Regions from separate parts of the Nocardia sp. N2S4-5 genome, predicted to be linked through region 1. Evidence: riboswitches for the same ligand, from Rfam matches in the RefSeq annotation. Region 1 holds a riboswitch; the other holds the start of a gene.

Region 1 (10,029 bases):
TCTTCGTCGGAGCGGGTGGGGGCGCGCAGGACATCCGGTTCCACGGGGTGCGGACGGCCGTCGCGTACGGGAAGCAGCCAGCGTGAGCGGCCGGTGGAGTACTGCCACCAGGTCTCGTCCCGGCCGGGGCCGGTGATCCGCAGTTCCCGCACACCTGTATCGAGTGTGGTTACGGCGCTGGTGATTTCGTCGTCGCCGATCCGGATGAGTTGCAGCGCGGGTAGTTCCAGGAGCAGGTCGGCCGCCTCGGCGCGCATCGCGGCGAGAAGTTCCGGTGCGTCGACGTCGGGGCGCAACCGGATCACGATCTCGCTGTCGTAACCCGAGGCGGGAGCCGAGTCGCTCGGCCAGGCCAGCCGCAGGGCCGGTGGGACGAAGTCGGTGTCGTCGGGGAGGCGAATGCCGTTACCGCGCAATTCGTTCCAGGTCGCGGAACGGGAGAAGCGCACCGATCCGGTGGTGGACCGGAATTCGATCTCGTCGCCGACGGCGAGCACGGCGGTGAAACCCACTCCGAACCTGCCCACCGACGACGCGGCGCCCGGTTTCGCCGACACGCGCAACGCCGTCAGCGCGTGCACGCCCGAGATATCCAGCGGGACACCGGTATTGGCGATATGCAGGTCGGCGCCCGCGAGCCGCACCACGAGCCGGCCGGGCACCGCCGCTTTGGCCGCGGCATCGGCGGCATTCTGCGCCAGCTCGGTCAGCAGGCGATCACGGTAACCGGCACGTACCAGGTCGGCCTCGGTGGCGGCGTCTTCCCGCAGCCGCGTCGGCGAATCCCGCCAGGCCGCCAGCACCCCCGCGCGCAGCGCCGCCGTCTCGAACGGATCGGCGCCCGCTCCCTCGGCGCTCAGCGCTCCCCCGCCGACCCGGACTCGCCATGCTCCACCCGCACCGCCGAAACACCCCACCCATCGCTGTACTGCCCCGCGCCCCGAGCGCCCCCCGACTCCTCACCTTCCCGAACCTCGGACACCACAGCCCCTACCTCAGCCACAGCCTCCGCAACCTCCCCACTCCCCGAACCGGACCCCGCCCCGCCGGAGCCCTCCGCACGCACATCATCGTCCACAGCATCCGTATCCGACCCCACCGCACCCACTTCCGGCGAGGCGTCCGACACGGACCCGGCAGCGCCGGTCACATCCGACGGTTCCGAGCGCGTGGTGTCATCCGCTGCATCTGCACCCGACACAGCCGCACTCGGCTGCACGACCTCACCGACTGCACCGGACCCGGCAGCGACGTCATCAGCCGCCGCTGACTCGGCGGTATCGGACGCACTCGCCGGCACATCCTCATCGGCCGCCATGGTTCCGGCGGCACCGTCATCAACCACCGCCGACTCCGCGGGGGCGTCGGCGGCCGACGCGGACCCGGCAAGACCGTCATCAGCCGACACGGGCTCGGCAGCACCGTCGACGGCCGTCGTGGACTCGGCGGTGTCGGACTCACCATGCGGCGCAATCCCATTCGCTACCTCGGACGCGACAACTTCGTCATCAACCGCCGCAGACTCGGCGACAACGCTGTTATCCGCAACGGACTCGGCGGTATCGGATGTGACGGACCGGTCCGTGCCCGCGGCGTCGTCCGTGGTGGACAGCGGGGCGGTCGGTTCGGGCGTCGTGGGCGAAGGGTCGGATACGCCCGCGGCGCTGTCCGCGCGCACGGCATCGTCCACGGCGTCGGTGTTCCGAGCCGCCGCGTCGAGGCTTGCCGTGGGTGCCTCGCCAGCGGAATTGTCCGTGGCGGCGGTATCTGTTGCCGCCGTTTCGGATTGCGCCGCACCCGCGTCGGGGGTCGCTTCCGCACCCACATCCGCCGATGTCTCGGCACCTGCGGAAATCTCAGCACCTGGCGAAGCCTCAGCACCTGACGACATCTCAGCGACCTGCGAAGCCTCAGCACCCGCCGACACCTCAGCGCTCGGCTGCGCCTCAACATCCGCCGACACCTCAGCACCCGCCGACACCTCAGCGCTCGGCTGCGCCTCAACATCCGCCGACACCTCAGCACTCGCCGACGCCTCATCGTCGGCCGACACCTCAGCACTCGGCGACGCCTCAGCGTCCGTCGAAGCCTCGGCGCCCTTCGAAGTCTCGTGACCCGCCGACGCCTCAGTGGCGTTGTGCGAGATGGATTGGGGGTTGGCCACATCCGACCCCGCGGCGTTGTCCGGGACGGCCTCAGCGACCTCCGGAGACGCCACCGTGGACGGTTGAGGCTCGGTGGCCAGGGAGTCCGTGGCGACATCGGTCGATTGGGCGGGGCGGGGCTCGTCGGTAACGGACAGGGATGCTTGGGCGTCGGCTTCCAAGCCGGGCTCCCGGCCCGTTTCCGGGCGGTCGCCGGTCACCGCGGCGCTGGTGTCCGCCGCGGCATCGGCGGGGTCCACCACGGTCGAAGCCGCCTCACCGGTGGTCTCCACGGGCGAGGCACCCGTCACCGCACTCGCGCGATTCTCGGACTCGCCCTCGTCAGCCGCCCCACCGGCAACAGCCGATTCAGCAGCCTCCCCGGCGGCGGCAACCGGATCGGTATCCGGCGACTCCTCCGCAATAGACGACTCGGCAACGGCAGGCGACTCGACACCGGCAACGGAATCGCCTTGCGCGGTGCCGTTCTGTACCGATCCGGCTTCCTCCCGCTCAGCACGCCCGGACTCGACAAAGCCCGACCGCGCGACATCTTCGGACGGCTCGTCGTGCCCGGACCCTGCCTCCTCGACACGCCCGGACTCTGCGGGCTGCTGTTCGGGAGTGGGGCGGAGTTGGGCGGTGGGGACGATTTCGACGGCGGCGTCGTCGTAGGCCTCGTAGAGAGGGGAACCGCCGCCGGTGGGGAGGACGGTGTCGGAGTGTGCGCCGCAACCGTATTCGGCGTGGACGACGTGGCCGTCGGCGCCCATGGCGTTGGAGCAGACGCCGAAGGCGGCGCGTAGGGCGCCGGCCAAGGGCACGAAGAAGCCGCAGACGCCGCAGGTGGCGGGGGCGGCGCGGGCCATGTCGGTGTCGGGGCCGTATTCGGTGTACCAGCGTTCGGCGGCCTCTTCGCGGCCCTCGCGGCTGAGCACCCGGCTGCGGCCCAGGCCGATCTCCTCGGCTACCTCGTCGACCACCGGGTCGCCGGTGATCAGGTACCCGGGGACCAGACGCGGGTCGTCGGGCTGCGAGGCCAGGAGATCGCCGGGCGCGAGGTCGCCGGGGCGCACCCGCTGGTCCCACGGCACGAACTCCGGGGCGACCAGCGCGTCCGGCCCGGGCAGCAGGGCGGACTCACTGACCGTCGCGTACTCGGCCTCCGGCGGCGCCGCCACCACCACGGCCCACTGCCAACCGGCATAGCCGGGCAGGGTGGCCGCGAAGTGGTGCGTGGCCGCACACTCGTCTTCCGCGGTGACGCCCAGATGCTCGCCGACACCCGTCGGCTGCAGCTCCGAGAGCGCACGACGAGCCAGGTCGACCGCCTCCGCGAGGATCGGTCGCACACCGGACTCCGAAACAGATACTGCGCTCACGTCCTACATTTTGCCGTATGAAGCGCAAACGCCGTGCGTGGGCCGCGACCGGACCGATCTTGCTGGCCGCGGTGGCCACCGGAACCGTCGCCTGTGACCGGTCGGACAGCGCTCCGCCGCTGCGTGTCGAGGTGGTGGCGACCCGCCCGCACGACCGCGCCGCTTTCACCGAGGGCCTCGAAATCCACGACGGCCTCCTCTACGAGAGCACCGGTCTCGAGGGCCGCTCCGATGTCCGCGCCACCGACCTGACGAACGCGGGCCGCACCGCGCGCGCCGACCTGCCCGCCGAATACTTCGGTGAGGGCATCACCCGGGCGGGCTCGATTGTGTGGCAACTCACCTGGAAGGACGAAACCGCCTTCGCCCGCGACCCGATCACCCTGGCCGAGCGCGCCCGCGTCCACTACGACGGCGAGGGCTGGGGCCTGTGCACCCGCGGCGACCGCCTGGTCATGAGCGACGGCAGCGACACCCTCACCTTCCGCGACCCCGCCACCTTCGCGGCGGTCGGCTCGATCCGGCTCACCAGCCACCGCAACGCGAGACTCAACGAACTGGATTGCGCCGCAGATGGTTCCGTATACGCCAACGTCTGGCACACCGACCACATCCTGCGCATCGATCCCGACAGCGGCGAGGTGCTGGGCGACATCGACGCGGGCGGACTGCTGTCTCCCGCCGAGCGCGCCGGTGTCGACGTGCTCAACGGGATCGCCCAGATTCCCGGCACCGATCGGTTCCTGATCACCGGCAAGTACTGGCCGACGCTGTTCGAGGTTCGCTTCGTCCCGGCGTGAACGGCCCGGCGGGACGCCCCATAGACTCGTTGTGTGGCTGCCTCCCGCGATTCCTCCGGAACCGATCCGGGTCCGTGGGACGGCGAGGAGTATCCGCTCAATCGGCGGCATCCCGGTTACGACCGGTATCCGCCGCCCCCGAGTGCCCCGCCCCGCCGTCCGCTGCCGCCGCTGCCCGATCGCGGCGGCGACCCCGACGTACCCGAATTCGTCACGCGCCGATTGGCCGCCGGGCAACCGCCCCGCGACCTGCCGCCGCAGGACCCGCAACCGGATCCACCGCCGCAGCCCGCGCCGGAACCACCGCCACCTGCGGATACCACGAAAATCAAGGGCCGCCAACGGGTCCCGCGCAAGTTGACGGTGACCCGGGTGGTCGCGATGCGCAGCATCGAGCTGACGGAGAAGGGTTTCCACTCCTTCCAGCGTGCGGCGAAGGCCGACGGCGCCGACCGGTCGGGACTCACCGCGCTGGTGTACGCGACGATGGCCAACTTCGCCCTCGACGCCGCCATCGCCGTCGCGCTGGCCAACACGCTGTTCTTCGCGAGCGCCACCGCCGAGTCGAAATCCAAGGTGGCGCTGTACCTGTTGATCACGATCGCCCCGTTCGCGGTGATCGCGCCGCTCATCGGACCGCTGCTGGACCGATTGCAGCACGGCCGCAGAGTAGCGCTGGCCGCCTCGTTCGCCGTGCGAATAGTGATCGCGTTCCTGTTGATCTTCAATGTCGACAGCTGGGCGCTGTATCCGCTCGCGCTGTGCATGATGATCCTCAGCAAATCGTTCGCGGTGCTGAAGAGTGCCGTCACGCCGCGGGTGCTGCCACCGGATATCGACTTGGTGCGCACCAATTCCCGGCTCACGGTGTTCGGTCTGGTGGGCGGGACGCTCGGCGCCGGCGCGGTGGCCGGTGTGGTCGCCGCGGTGGCCGGGTCGCCGGGCGCGCTGGTGTTCGCGGCGCTGATCGCCGCCGCCGGGGCGTATCTGAGCCTGCGCATTCCGTCCTGGGTGGAGGTCACCGAGGGGGAGGTGCCCGCGACCCTCGGCTACCACAAGAAGGACGCGGCGCCACAGAACGGGCAGCCGGTGAAACCGAGCCGCCGCCGCCAGCCGCTGGGACGGGCGGTGGTGACCGGGCTGTGGGGCAACGCCACGGTCCGGGTGCTCACCGGTTTCCTCACCTTCTACGTGGCCTTCGTCGCCAAGTCGACCGAGCACCGCCCCGTGCAGCAGGCGGCGATGCTGGGTGTGGTCGGCGCGGCGGCGGCGGTCGGCAACTTCACCGGCAATGCCTCGGGCGCTCGCATGAAGCTGGGCCGCCCGGCGCTGATCGTCGTGCTCTGCACGGCCGCGTGCACGGTGGTCGCCCTGTTCGCGATGCTGCTCGACAATCTGCTGGGCGCGGCGGCCGCGGCGCTGGTGGCATCCGGCGCGAGCGCGCTGGCGAAGGTGTCGCTGGACGCGTCGATTCAGGACGATCTGCCGCCGGAGTCGATCGCCTCCGGTTTCGGCCGTTCGGAGACGGTGCTGCAACTGGCGTGGGTGATCGGCGGCGCCGGCGGCGTGCTGCTGCCGACGGTGTACTGGAAGGGTTTCGCCGTCGTCACCGCGGTGCTGGCGATCGGATTGATCCAGACCTACGTGAGCTACCGTGGTCACTCGCTGCTGCCCGGCTGGGGCGGCAACCGGCCGCAACACGCGAAGCAGGAAGTACCCGGGATGCCCGGCGACCCGGCCCGTCCCGCCACCTCGAACTGACCCGACGAGTCGACAGGAAACCACGCCATGACCAAGCCCGGTACCCGCACGATCCTCGCGCTGGCGGTGGCTGCGGTACTCGTGGTGGTGGTCGCGATCGCGGCCGTGGTGGCCGTGGCGGTCCGCAATGCCGACGAGCCGGAACCGGAGATCACCGCGTACGCCCACGGCGCCTCGGCCACGGTCCCGCCGTACCGCTTCTGCACGGTGACGCAGTCCGACGCCAGCGGCCAACTAGGCCTGAATTGCCGCGAGAGCGCCACCACGGTCACCCTGCACACCCCCGCCGGCGCCCCCCTGCAACTGTCGCTCCCCCGCCACATCGCCGACGCCCCCTGGGTAATGGTGCTCGAGTACGACCTCCCCGACGGCACCGCAGTCCAGCGCCTCGCCTCCTACCGCGACTACCCCGAGGGCACGCTCGCCATCACCGTCCCCTCCCACCCCGAACCGGACCTGAGCCTGGCAGGCGTAGAAGTCCAACTGGTAGTCCCCACCCGAGACGAAACCGGCGCAGAATCCTTCGCCCCCTACCAGGCCTGGTCCATCCGAACCACCTGAGCGCCTGCTCCCGCCACCACCCGAGAAGCGCCGCCCCACAACACCTCTCGGAGCCCAAGGCCAGCCGACACCGCCACTTCCGCACTCCCCCAACCCGCACGCGCGAGTCTTACGAGCGCCCGTTCGCGGCCGGCTCGCGTCGGAGTGGTCGAGACGCATGCGCGAAGCGCGAGTCTCGACCACTCCGACGCGAGCCTCAGGGCCGCGAACACGCGACGCCGAAGGCGGCGCCAAAATTACTGATCAAGCTCCCGGGCCACCCCGCGCACGACCTCGGCGATCCGCTGCGCCATCTTGCGGTCGGGATACTTCCCCTTGCGCAGATCGGGCTGCACCTTCGCCTCAAGCAGCGTGATCATGTCCTCGATCATCCCGTGCAGGTCGTCGGGCGCCTGGCGCGGATGCGCCACGGGCTCCTTGCGTGTCTGGTTGCCGCGCACGGAGGGCAGCGGCTCCAGGAGTTTCAGGCTCAGCGCCTGCGGCCCGCGCCGCCCGGCCGCCATTCCGAACTCGACTCGTTGCCCGGGCTTCAACGCCTCGACACCCTTGGGCAACGCAGACGACCGAACATAGACGTCCTCACCCTCGTCCTGGGAAAGGAAGCCGAAGCCCTTTTCGACGTCGTACCACTTCACCCTGCCGGTCGGCACTGCGCTCACCCGTTCGTCATCGATGCCCGGACCTCCCGGGCACAACCCTTGTCCCGGAATCGATTCCGGGACTCGTCTGCGTGCGAAAAGAACGCGCCCTACACAGCTATGCAGGACGCGATTGCCATCGAGTCTACCCCGGTGCCGATCCGCTGAGCACACCAGTTTTACGGTGCAGTAATGCCCGAGTCCTCCCCGCACCGTCCACCGCGCCGATCCGGCGATTCGCTGATGTACGTGGCCCTGGGTCTGTTCGCGATCGGTGTGCTGGCTGTCGTCGCCATTTTCCTCACACCGATCGTGTCGGACAGTGATCCGGGGCTGTGGCTGTATCTGGTCGCGATGATCGGAACGCCGTTGGGATTGCTGCTCGCGGTGGTCTTCGCACTGTGGTCCGGCCGCCGCTCGCGGTAGCCGACCGGTATATGCCCAGTTCGTTATCGCACTACACATGTGATTCTCGTCACATCACGGTAGGGTCACGAGACGGTCACAACCGATGTATCACCGTGACACGCCGCACTCACCAGCACAGACGCGATATGGAAGGTGTTGCGCCGGATGGGGACCCGGCCATACACGCCGGTTACCAAATGGTGATTTTTCGCGGCAATCGTCGTACGGTCTAACGCAGCCGGGAGCAGTCCCGGAACCACCGGCCCGCCGCACCGAGCCTCGCCCCGCGGGTACGGACCCCGACGGAAGCAGGGGCGAGGGCGGGGAACCCACGTTCCCTACGCAGGGAAGCGGGATCGATCGCCACCGATCGGTTCCTTGGGGTGAAGTCCCACCGCACCGCAAGGTGCACCGGGACCGGACGGCCTCTCAGTCCGAACCCGACAGCTCACCTCGCAGGCGCGTACGAGAGGAAGACGACCCGATATGAGTGGACGCCATCGCAAGCCGACCAACACCGGCCGCACCGTCGCCAAGGTCGCCGTCACGGGTGCGATCGTGAGCGGCGCGGGTATCGCTCTCGCCGGGAACGCCTCCGCGGCACCCGACCAGGAGTGGGACAAGCTCGCGCAGTGTGAGTCCGGCGGCAACTGGGGGATCAACACCGGTAACGGGTACCAGGGCGGTCTGCAGTTCTCGCAGGGCACCTGGGCCGCGCACGGCGGCACCGACTACGCCCAGACCGCCAACCAGGCCAGCCGCGAGCAGCAGATCGCGGTCGCCGAGAAGGTCCTCGCATCCCAGGGTTGGGGCGCGTGGCCCTCCTGCTCCTCCCGTCTCGGACTGAACGGCAGCGCCGAGGCGCGCACCGCTCCGGCCGCCCCCGCCCAGCAGACGCCGCACTGGAGCCCGACGGCCCAGACCGAGGCCGCCCCGCAGCAGACCCAGCTGCCCGCCGACCGCAGCCAGGAAGTCTTCCAGGCCGTCGACAAGGCCCTCGCCGTCGCGCAGTCGCAGGGCATCCAGGTGCCCCAGCCCGCTCTCGACGTGCTGAACGCCGCGAAGGCCAACGGCGTGAAGCTGGACCCGCAGGTGGTCGATTTCTTCGCGGCGAACAAGGGCCTGCTGCCCAACTGAGCCTTCTCCGAAGCCTTTACGGCCTCGAATCCTTACGACAAGGCCCCCGCACCATCACGGTGCGGGGGCCTTGTCGTCGATTCGGTCAGCGGTTGATGACCGTGTGCGGGTGCACGTAGGGCACCTCTTCGGCAGGCACCGGAAATTCGGTGTCCTCCCCGTAGGGCGAGAGCCCACCGGAACGGGTCGACGAGAGTTCGGTCACCGCGTGGTCGCCGTTGGCGACCTTCGGCCAGCCGTTGTCGACATAAGGTTTCTTCGATTTGTTCACCACGGCCCAATTCTGGCATGGAACCGATCGGTCGCGTCCGCCTGCCGCGGCCGTGTGCGACGGCGGGCCAGCGGCACTGTGCGCCCGGCCGTACGCTGGATGGGATGACCACGACCGACGACGCACCCCGGGCCGGGGATGAGCACTCCACGACAGCCACCGGTTCCGTCGATGTCGCGTCGCTGGCCGATTGGCTGGCCGCCCGTTCGGACGACGAATTGGTGACCCTGCTGGAACTGCGCCCCGATCTGGCGGTGCCGCTGCCGTCCTCGATGTCGGTGCTGGCCGCCCGCGCCGAGCAGCGCGCCTCGGTGCTGCGCGCCACCGACGAACTCGACACCCTCGATTTCGCGGTGATCGAGACCCTGGCCGTGCACCACGCGGCCGTCCCGGACCGCCACGCCACCCCGCTCCCCCGCGCCCGCCTGCACGAGTTGCTCGGCGACCGCGTGGCGCGGACGGCCGTCGACGCCGCCGTCGACCGGCTGACCGCCCGCGCCCTCGCGTGGGGGGCCGACGAGCTGTACCTGGTGGCCGCCGCCAAGGACGCGCTGCCGTGGCCGCTCGGCAGCACCACCGAGATCCCGGACGCGCTCACCGAACCGGAAATCGTTGCGGCCCTGGCCGGGATCGGCTCTCCCGAGCGGGCGCTGCTGGACAAGCTGGCGACCACCGGTCCGCGGGGGCGCACCCGCGATGCCGCGCCGGGCACGCCGCCGGACCGGCCGATCCAGCGCCTGCTGGCGGTGCGGCTGCTCGACTGGGTCGACGAGGAGACCGTCGAACTGCCGCCCGCGGTGGGCCAGGTGCTGCGCCGCGAGCCGGTCAGCGACCCGCACGCGCTGCGGCCGCCGCGACCCGAACTCACCAAGCACACCGCCGCCGATACCAACGCGGCCGCCGCGACCGAGGCCGGTGAGCTGCTGC
Region 2 (10,029 bases), 830 kb from region 1:
TTCGAGTCGTCGGCGGCCGCACCGGCGGCGAATACCCCCAGGGGAGCGCGATTCCACGGCCTGCGGAGCCGCCGCTCGGGCCGTCACCGCGCCTGAAACAGCGGCTTCCGAACGACTACTTGGTGCGGGGGCGGGAGTGGAAGCCCAGGCCCTCGTCCTGTGCGCCCATCCAGGCGGCCTCGTCGGACTTGCTGTCCGGGACGTAGATGACCTCTTGCTCGCGTCTCTCGGCGACCTCGGGCGGGGGCGACTTCTCGAATTCGTCCGCGTCTATGGTGAGGCGCTCGAGGTCGTTCTCCAGTCGCCGCACGGAGTTGGCGTCTCCGTAGTGGGATCGCAGTGCGCCCAGGCATTGCCGGAGCTGGCCCACGGCGAAGTGCAGCTCAGCAATCTCGCTGCGTGTCATCGAAACCTCCTCGAGCCCGTGTGACAGACCGCACATCGTGATCTACAACACAGTACGTGATCTTCGGCGAGAGCGCTCGTGCCAATTCGAAAATTGTTCGTTTCAGCCCGCTGCGGCATAGGCCGCGCGGTCGACGCCGACGGCCCGTTCGACCAGCGCCGCCACCGCGGCCGCCACCTCCTCGGCGCGTTCGAGGATCACGCTGTGCCCGGCGCCGTCCAGGCGGACCAGTTCGGCGCCGCTGAGCTGGGAGGCCAGCACCACCGAGTGCGCGAAGGGGATCATGATGTCGGCCGACCCGGCCAGCACCAGCGTCGGCAGATCGGACAGCAGCCGCAGGGTCGCGTTCTCGTCGAAGCGGATCAGCGAGTCGAGGAAGCTGGTCATGGTCAGCAGCGGCGTGTCGTTGAGCATCGCGGTCGCGATCGCGGCCATGTGCGGGTTCACCTTGCGCGTTCCGAACCCGGCCTCGCGCACCATCGGCTCGAAGATCCTGCGGGACAACCGCTTCGACGTCTGCATCAGCCGCGGCGCGCGGCGCACGGCGGCCCGCAGCGAGCTGACCGCGTGCCGGTTCAGGAAGCGCGCCAAGCCCACGGTGGTCAGGCCGCCGGCCGCCGCGGCCAGCAGTCCGATGCCGACGATGCGGGAGCCCACCGCCGCCGGGAACAGCCGGGCGTAGGCCAGCACCACCATCGCGCCCATCGAATGCCCGACCAGCACCACGGGACCGGACGGGGCGACGGTGCGCAGTACGGCGTCGAGGTCGTGGCCGAGCTGATCGATGGTGTAGGTGTCCGGATCGGCCGAGCCCGACTCGCCGTGCCCGCGGTGGTCGTAGAACACCATGCGGGTGCCCTCGCCCCACTGCCGCCGCAACTGCTCCCGCAGGAATGACCAGGATTCGGTGCGCAGGCAGTGGCCGTGCACGAAGACGACGGTCAGCGGTGCGGTATCGGAGCCGAACACGCGCGCGGCGAGCGGTGTGCCGTCGTCCGCGCAGACGGTGACATGGTGACCGTCGAAGTTGGCGGCGCGTAGTGCGATCGTGGACATCATGTCTCCCGGGGAAATCCGTTCCTGCCCGGTTGTCGATAGGGATTTCCAGCGCGTTAACCGCGCGAACCTGCCGTTATGTACACGATGCCGAAACGGTGCCGTTCGCACCTCTACCGGCGGGTAACAAACCCTCCTACACTCGAATGTGATTCTGATCACGTCCGATGGAGGACAGCATGACGGCCACCGCGAAAGTAGACGCCACCGAAGAACAGGCCCGCGCTCTCGTCGAAGAATCCCGCGAAACCACCTGGGCGAAGCCGTCTTTCGCGAAGGAGATGTTCCTCGGCCGGTTCCGGCTCGACCTGATCCACCCGTACCCGCAGCCGTCGGCGCAGGACAGCGCCAAGACCGCGGCCTATCTGGACCGGCTGCGCGCCTACGTCGACACGATCGACGGCGACGTGATCGAGGAGACGGCGAAGATCCCCGCCGAATACGTCCGCGGCCTGGCCGAACTCGGCTGTTTCGGGCTCAAGATTCCCGAGGAGTACGGCGGGCAGGGCCTGTCGCAGGTCGGGTACAACAAGGCGCTGATGGTCGTCGGGTCGGCGCACCCGAGCCTGGGCGTGCTGCTGTCGGCGCATCAGTCGATCGGCGTGCCGGAGCCGTTGAAGCTGGCGGGCACGCCGGAGCAGAAGCGCGAATTCCTGCCGCGCTGCGCGCGCGGCGCGGTGAGCGCCTTCCTGCTCACCGAGCCCGATGTGGGTTCGGATCCGGCCCGCATGGCATCCACCGCGACGCCGACCGAGGACGGCGAGGCCTACCTGCTCAACGGCGTCAAGCTGTGGACCACCAACGGCGTGGTCGCGGAACTGCTCGTCGTGATGGCCCGGGTGCCGCGCGGTGAAGGACGCCGCGGCGGCATCTCCGCGTTCGTGGTCGAGGCCGACTCCCCCGGCATCACCGTCGAACGGCGCAACGCGTTCATGGGCCTGCGCGGCATCGAGAACGGTGTCACCCGCATGCACGACGTGCGAGTGCCCAAGGCCAACTTGATCGGTCGCGAGGGTGACGGTCTCAAGATCGCGCTCACCACGCTCAACGCGGGCCGCCTCGCGATTCCGGCGCTGTGCACGGCCGCGGCCAAGTGGTCGCTGAAGATCGCCCGGGAATGGTCGGCCGCCCGGGTGCAGTGGGGCCGCCCGGTCGGCGAGCACGCCGCGGTCGGCGCGAAGCTGTCCTACATCGCCGCGACGACCTTCGCGCTCGAGGCGGCGCTGGACCTGTCCGGCACCATGTGCGACGAGGACCGCAACGACATCCGCATCGAGGCCGCGCTGGCCAAGCTGTGGGCCTCGGAGATGAGCTGCCGGATCGCCGACGAGCTGGTGCAGATCCGCGGCGGGCGCGGTTACGAGACGGCGGCGTCGCTGCGGGCGCGCGGCGAGCGGGCGGTCGCCGCCGAGCAATTGGTCCGCGACCTGCGGATCAACCGAATCTTCGAGGGGTCCAGCGAGATCATGCGGCTGCTGATCGCCCGCGAGATGGCCGACGCGCACATGGCCGCCGCCGGCGCCCTGGTCGACCGCAACGCGGAGTTCAAGGCCAAGGCGAAGGCGGCGGTCGGCGCGGGCGGCTTCTACGCCAAGTGGTTCCCGCAGCTGGCCGTCGGCGCGGGGTCGGTGCCGGCGACCTACGCCGAGTTCGGGCCGCTGGCCAAGCATGTCCGGTTCGTCGAGCGGATGTCGCGCAAGCAGGCCCGGTCGCTGATGTACGCCATGGGCCGCTGGCAGGCGAAACTCGAGTACCGGCAAGGCTTCCTGGGGCGCATCGTCGACATCGGCGCCGAACTGTTCGCGATGTCGGCGGCCTGCGTCCGGGCGCGGGCGCTGCGCGTGGCGGACGGAGCCGAGGCCGCGGCGGCCGAGGAACTGGCCGACACCTTCTGCAAGCAGTCGCGCCTGCGCATCGAGCGCCTGTTCGACGAGTTGTGGGACAACACCGACGAGGCCGACACCGCGGTGGCCCGCGGGGTGCTCGACGGCCGGTACCAATGGCTCGAGGAGGGTGTGTCCGACCCGAGCGAGGGCACCGGCCCGTGGATCGCCGAATGGCAGTTCGGCCCGTCCACCGAGCAGAACCTGTTGACTCCGTTCCTGCCGTCGACCCGCGCGGGGGCGGCGCCGTAGGGCAATCTTCCTATATCTAATGATCTGACTAGATATAGGAAGATTTACCTCGCGACGGCCGGTTACCCGCTGGCCGCGACGAATCTCCGCAGGTCGGCGGCGTACGCGTCGGGTCGGTCCATGGTGATGAAGTGATGGCCCGACGGGTTGTCCTCCGGCCAGTGCACGACCTTCGCGGTGCGTTCGGCGAGCCGCCGGATGCCGGGCGGGCCGCTGTACACGCCGGTCGGCGCCGCCGCCGAACCCCGCGGCCAGGCGAAGCCGGTGCTCTCGTAATACGGCCATGCCGAGGTGCCGAACGAGCGCGTGAACCAGTAGACGCTCAGATTCGTCAGGATGGCGTCGCGGTCTATCGCGTCGGCGAGCGCGCCGGCGGCGCTGAAATCGTGGAACTTCTGCCACATCCAGGCCAGCGCCGCCGCCGGCGAATCGCTCCAGCCGAAGTCGAAGGTCTGCGGCGCCGACCGCAGCAGCGCGTGGTGGTCGACGCCGTTCACCCAGTCCGCCGACATCATGGCGTCGTACGCCGCGCGCTCCGCGTCGGTCAGCTCCGGCACGTCGGCCTCGGTCGGAAAGCCCAGGCCGCCGGTGATATACAGCCCCGCGACATGTTCCGGCGCCGCCTCCGCCAGCGCCGTGGCCACATAGCTGCCGAGGTCGCCGCCCTGCACCAGGTAGCGGTCGTAGCCGAGCCGGGCCATCAGCCGCGCCCACATCGAGGCGACGCGCTCGACGGTCCAGCCCGTGTCGTGTGGCGCGTCGGAGAAGCCGAATCCCGGGACCGACGGCACCACCACGTGGAAGGCCTGCGCCGCGGCGTCGCCGTGGGGATCGGTCAGTCTCCCGATCAGCTCGGTGAATTCCGCGATGGAATTCGGCCACCCGTGGTTCAGCACCAGGGGCAGCGCCTCCGGATCCGCGGCGCGCACGTGCAGGAAATGCACTGCGGTACCGCCGATTTCGGTGCGGTATTGCGGAAACTCGTTGAGCCGCCGCTCCTGTGCGCGCCAGTCGAACGCGGTGCCCCAGTGCCGGGCCAGCTCGCGGACCTCGGCGACAGGCACGCCCCGACTGCGGCCGGAGCCGGGAAGCTCTGCGGGCCAGCGGGTCTCGGCCAGCCGCCGACGCAGGTCATCGACGTCCGACTGCGGGATGTCGATGTGGAAGGGCTGAATCTCCGTGCTGTTCATGGCAACAACGGTAGAAATCAACTAGGAACGTTTCCGTCCTAGAACGTGGAGATGTCTTTCTATGCCAATCTGTGCACTTTGCTAGATAGCTGTAGATAGCCCTGGCAACCGGCATCACCCGCCGTGCCGCCGCTTGACAGGGGACGGCCGGGTGTGGAGTGCTGGCAGTGTGTTCGGGTGAGACGACCGGTTCCCAGCGGAGGGCGGGATGTTGTTGCGGCCAGGGCAGATATTCGCGGGCTACACGATCGTGCGGACCCTCGGTGCGGGCGGTATGGGCGCGGTGTACCTCGCCGACGATCCCGAACTGCCGCGGCGGGTGGCGTTGAAGGTGCTGGACGAGCGACTGGGCGCTAATCCCCGCTACCGCAGCCTGTTTCGCCGCGAGGCGGAGATGGCGTGCCGGCTCGATCACCCGAACGTGGTGTCGGTGTACAACCGCGGCGCCGAGGACGACGCGCTGTGGATAGCGATGCAGTACGTGCCCGGTACCGACGCCGGTGAGCTCATCCGCCGCGAGCCCGCCGGGCTGGCCCCCGAACGCGCCGCGGGCATCGTCTGCGCGGCCGCGCGCGGACTGCAGCACGCCCACGATCAGAACCTGCTGCACCGCGACGTGAAGCCGTCGAACCTGTTGGTGGCCGACGGTGACGACGGCGACCGGATCCTGGTCGTCGATTTCGGGCTGGCCCGCACCGTCGACGCGGACGCCACCGTGACCGAAACCGGTTGGCTGGACTGCACTCCCGCGTACGCGGCCCCGGAGGTGCTCGCGGGCCGCTCCGCGGATCGGCGCGCCGACATCTACTCCCTGGGCGCCACCCTGCTCGCACTGCTCACCGGCGGGCACCCGGCGGGGCGGTCGCCGCGCCCGGAGGCCAGGTCCACCCGGCCCGACGACGCCACGCACGCCCCGACCCGCGCCCAGGCCGAGGTGCCGCCCGGACTGGACGCCGTGATCGCGCGGGCCATGGCGGACGACCCCGATGCGCGATTCCAGAGTTGCACCGAATTCGCGGCGGCGGTGACCACGGTCCTGCGCGGTGGTGCGGCGCCGGGCGGCACGGCGGCTCCGAGCCGTGCCCGGCGATGGTCGCGCTGGACGGCGATCGCCGGTGCGGTCACCGCGGCGGCCGTCGCCGGTGTCGTGGGAGCCCTTGTCGCACAACCGGATAAGCCCGCCGGGTCGTCCGGCGCGCCGCACAGCAGTGCCGCACCGGTGACGAGCAAGCACTGCTTCTGGCGCGCCCGCGTCCCGGTCGGCGGCGGCGCGTACGCGCAATTGCCCAGCGGCGCAGCCGATCACGACGACGGCAGGTGCCTGCTCGGCGTCGGCGACCAGGGCGACTCGGTGGCCGCCCTGCAGCAGGCGCTCACGCTGTGCCAGCACATCCCGCTGACCGTGAGCAGCGCCTACGACAACGCGACCCGCAATGCCGTGCAGCATCGGCAGACCGAATCCGGCGCGGCGGTCGACGGCATCTACGGGCCGGAAACGCGCTCGAAGGCATTGCGCTGGCCCGTATTCCGGGAATCCGACGGCGGCTTCGACGGGCGCTGCGTCCACCTGCCGTGATTCCGGTCTAGGTACTGACGCTGCGCAGGTAGCGCCCGAAGTGCGGAACCGTGAAGCCGATGGTGCCGCGCTCGGCGGAGTAGATCAATCCCTTCTTGATCAGCCCGTCGCGGGCCGGTGACAGCGAGGCGGGCTTGCGACCCAGCTCCTTGGCGACCGCCGCCGTTGCCACCGGACCGTCGTCGCCGGACAGATCGGCCATGGCGCGCATGTACTCTCGCTCGGCGGGGGTGGCCCGCTCGTACCGGGAGCCGAAGAAGCCGACCGCCAATTCCTCTTCGGCGGCGGGCGCGGCCAATTCGACGTCCTCGGCGCCGATCGGGCTCTGCGCCGCCACATCCCAGGTCGCCTTGCCGTAGGCCTGCACGAAATACGGGTAGCCATCGGCCTTGTGGTACAGCACATCCAGTGCCGACTCGGTGAACTTCACCTGTTCCCGTTCGGCGGGCGCGATCAGGGCCAGGTCGGCGGCCTCACGGTCCAACCGGTCGATCTTGTGGTAGCCGAACAGTCGCTCGGAGTAACTCTTCGACGCCGAGAGCACCGCGGGCAGATGCGGCAGGCCCGCGCCCACCACGATCAGCGGCGCCGCCTCCTGGCTCAGCTCGTGGCACGCGCCGCAGATCGCGGAGATGTCAGCCGGGCCCAGGTCCTGCATCTCGTCGATGAAGATCGCGATGCCGACGCCGCTGTCCTGCGCCAGCTGACCGGCCTCCATCAGCAGCTCCACCAGATCGATCTCGATATCGCCGGAATCCGCGCGCCCGGTGACGGCCGGGACGTCGATGCCGGGTTGCCACCGCTCACGCATGCCCTTGTCGGCCGTGGCCCGCAGGGCGAAGGCCTTCAGGATGCCCAGGAAATCGTCCACCATCTCCGGATTGCGGTGCGCCACGGCGACCTGCCGCACCGCCATGTGCAGCGCGGAGGCCAGCGGCCGGCGCAGTTCCTGGTCGGGCCGGGCCTCCAATTTGCCGGTGCCCCAACCGCGCGAGCGGGCGATGGAACGAAGCTGGTTGAGCAGGACCGTCTTTCCGACGCCGCGTAGTCCGGTGAGCATCACGCTGCGCTCGGGACGTCCGCGCGAGACGCGCTCGAGCACGATGTCGAAGGTGTCGAGTTGCTTGGCGCGTCCGGCGAGTTCGGGCGGTCGCTGACCGGCGCCGGGGGCATACGGATTCCGCACGGGGTCCATGCCCGTACACCGTAGCCTCTCGTGACCACATTCTCGTGGCATCTACGGAAAGCCCTAGAGATAGCTATCGTCCGGCATGCGCGCATCGAGAACGGCTACCTACGCTGGAGAATGTCATGAAACCGGTCCCAGCGCAGGGAGAGTCATGTCGGAGGAACCCGTCCCCACCGTCGTCGAGGTCGTCGAATCCTGGAACGTGCCCGAGAACGCTCCGGTGGCCACTCACATCCGCCGCAACATCCTGTCGGCGATCGCGCAGGGCTTCGACGATCCCCAACTGGTCGCCGATCTCGCCGTCGGCCCGCTGGTGATGGCGCTGGGACGGCTGGAGGTCGAACTGGCCGAGGCGCGCGAACGGATCAGCGCGCTGGAACGGACATTGCAGACGCGTGGCGGTTCGGACAACTGAGCGCGTCCGGGACGGTAACGCCGGCGCTTCTCGGTTCGATAACACCCTTGCCAGCAGTGATGCGGAGTCGTTATCACCGGCCCGAATACGCGAAATCGAAAGCTGTCCTGGGGGTTCGCGGACGCTGCCGAACACGCTGCGCTGTGGGGTGGACAACACGGCGCGCTCGTCGTAATCTCTTCGTGACCCGATGGAGTCAGTCGCTTCGCAGGCGAGGCGGCCCATCGAGTTACCGCCTAATCGGTGGCCGGGTGGGCAGCCCGATCACCGAGCCGGGGACCCAGGTTTGTGGGGTGAATCCCTTTCGGCCACACGGTCGAAGGGTAGGGCCGAACTTCCCGGCCCGAACCCGTCAGCTAACCCGGTCGGTGGGTGGGCAGGAAGAAACAGGAGACTCAGCTCGGTGGGTAAACACAGCTTGCAGCGGGAATCTCGGCTCCCGAATTCCGTGAAGGGTGCGCTGGTTTTCGGCGCCGTCGCCGCTTCCACTGGTGCTATGCCGGCCATTTCGGCGCAGGCAGCGACCATCAACGTCCCCGGCTTCGGCAACTTCGACGTGCCGCTCGGCCCCGAGTACGACCAGCAGGTCGCTCAGGCCAACCAGGCACTCGCCGACCACGCCGACGAGATCAAGGGCTTCCAGCAGTCCATGGCGGCGCCGCAGGCCATGGCGCCCGGCCCGGCCGCGCCCGGCTTCGGCGGCCTGTTCGACCAGCAGAAGCCGAACAGCAACGGCGACATCGCCCTCGATGCCGCGCGCAGCAAGATCGGCGCCCAGTACGTCTGGGGCGGCAACGGCCCGAACGGCTTCGACTGCTCCGGCCTGGTGAAGTGGGCCTACAAGCAGGCCGGAATCGACCTGCCGCGCACCAGCTTCGAGCAGTCGCACGTCGGCAAGCCGGTCGCCTTCCAGGACCTGCAGCCGGGCGACCTGATCATCCAGAACGGCGGCGGCCACGTGGCCATGTACGCCGGTGACGGTCAGATCCTGCACGCGCCGCAGGCCGGTGAGCCCGTCGAGTACTCGCACCTGAACCCCGACACGATCGTCACCGCGCGTCGCGTCGCCTGACCTATTGCCTCGCTCCGCCCGCGCGTAATCTTCTGAACGTATGCGCGGAGAGACGGATCAGACACTCGGCACCGCCCGGATCAATTCCTGGGTGTGGGCGGTGCGCTTGTTCAAAACTCGATCGGCGGCCGCGACGGCCTGCCGAGCAGGGCATGTCCGCGTCAACGGCGTCGCGGTCAAACCCGCTCACCAGATCAAGTCCGGCGACGAAGTCCGCGTGCGAGTGCACGGCGTAGAACGCATCGTCGTCGTGGAACGCGTCATCGCCAAGCGCGTGGGTGCGGCCATCGCCGCCCAATGCCTGATCGACAAGTCCCCACCGCCGCCCGCGCCGGAAATCCTCGCCACCATGCCCCGCCGCGATCGCGGCTCCGGCCGCCCCACCAAACGCGAACGGCGTGAAACGGACCGCCTACTCGGCCGCGATCCGGACTGATCGGGTTCGCTGTGCGCATGTCGCCTTGCCGATAATTCCGCGATACCCAAGGCATTCCTTACGGCTGGACCCGGTCAAGGCGAATCGCGGTGGCGCGCAGGGCGAATGTTCTCCGCGAGGGCCGCGCTCAGCGAGGCGACCGGCGGGCGGCCGGGCAGGGTGGTGAGGTCGTCGGCCACGCTGCGGGGGCGGACGTGGGCCGGGCGTTGGGGGATCGCGTCACGCAGTCTGGTTGCCATCGGTGAGGTATCGCCGGTCGGGGTGTAGTCCAGCGCCAGCAGGGTCGGCGTGCGATGGGCGAGTGCGACGGACAACACGGCGGTGCCGCGCGCCACGTCGAACGGCGTCACACCGGCCCGGCGCCAGCGCGCGTCGGTCGTGGGAGTGACCGGGCCGGAAATCCAATGGCCCCAGCCGATGCTGCGCACCCGGTCGTCGACGCGGTTGCGCGCCAGCGCGTCCAGGGCGGCGTGCGCGGCGGCGTCGGCGGCCTGCCCCGGCGCGCCGAGCGCACCGGTGGCCGAGGAGGACAGCAGCACGAAATCGATCGGATC

Evidence for each region. Region 1 has a riboswitch for cyclic di-AMP ahead of ACFMRZ_RS19100 (transglycosylase family protein). Riboswitches for the same ligand answer to the same signal wherever they lie in the genome.
Region 2: it holds a riboswitch for cyclic di-AMP, as region 1 does, so the genes downstream of both, ACFMRZ_RS22995 (C40 family peptidase) here and ACFMRZ_RS19100 (transglycosylase family protein) in region 1, are expected to answer to the same signal.

What each region holds. Positions count from the first base shown of each region.
Region 1 is NZ_JBIUPM010000001.1:4,188,741-4,198,769, forward strand. It holds gene ACFMRZ_RS19065 (sacsin N-terminal ATP-binding-like domain-containing protein) at 1-803, opposite strand, end outside; partial or broken gene ACFMRZ_RS19070 (DUF3027 domain-containing protein) at 2,788-3,526, opposite strand; gene ACFMRZ_RS19075 (glutaminyl-peptide cyclotransferase) at 3,544-4,326, shown strand; gene ACFMRZ_RS19080 (MFS transporter) at 4,360-6,087, shown strand; gene ACFMRZ_RS19085 (DUF2771 domain-containing protein) at 6,115-6,648, shown strand; gene ACFMRZ_RS19090 (cold-shock protein) at 6,885-7,298, opposite strand; gene ACFMRZ_RS19095 (hypothetical protein) at 7,479-7,712, shown strand; cyclic di-AMP (ydaO/yuaA leader) riboswitch at 7,985-8,171, shown strand; gene ACFMRZ_RS19100 (transglycosylase family protein) at 8,181-8,831, shown strand; gene ACFMRZ_RS19105 (hypothetical protein) at 8,917-9,105, opposite strand; gene ACFMRZ_RS19110 (helicase-associated domain-containing protein) at 9,207-10,029, shown strand, end outside.
Region 2 is NZ_JBIUPM010000001.1:5,016,945-5,026,973, forward strand. It holds gene ACFMRZ_RS22955 (acetyl-CoA acetyltransferase) at 1-96, shown strand, start outside; gene ACFMRZ_RS22960 (hypothetical protein) at 116-406, opposite strand; gene ACFMRZ_RS22965 (alpha/beta fold hydrolase) at 509-1,465, opposite strand; gene ACFMRZ_RS22970 (acyl-CoA dehydrogenase family protein) at 1,642-3,597, shown strand; gene ACFMRZ_RS22975 (epoxide hydrolase family protein) at 3,660-4,787, opposite strand; gene ACFMRZ_RS22980 (protein kinase) at 4,996-6,363, shown strand; gene ACFMRZ_RS22985 (AAA family ATPase) at 6,371-7,558, opposite strand; gene ACFMRZ_RS22990 (hypothetical protein) at 7,704-7,967, shown strand; cyclic di-AMP (ydaO/yuaA leader) riboswitch at 8,191-8,353, shown strand; gene ACFMRZ_RS22995 (C40 family peptidase) at 8,464-9,039, shown strand; gene ACFMRZ_RS23000 (RNA-binding S4 domain-containing protein) at 9,080-9,475, shown strand; gene ACFMRZ_RS23005 (SDR family NAD(P)-dependent oxidoreductase) at 9,550-10,029, opposite strand, start outside.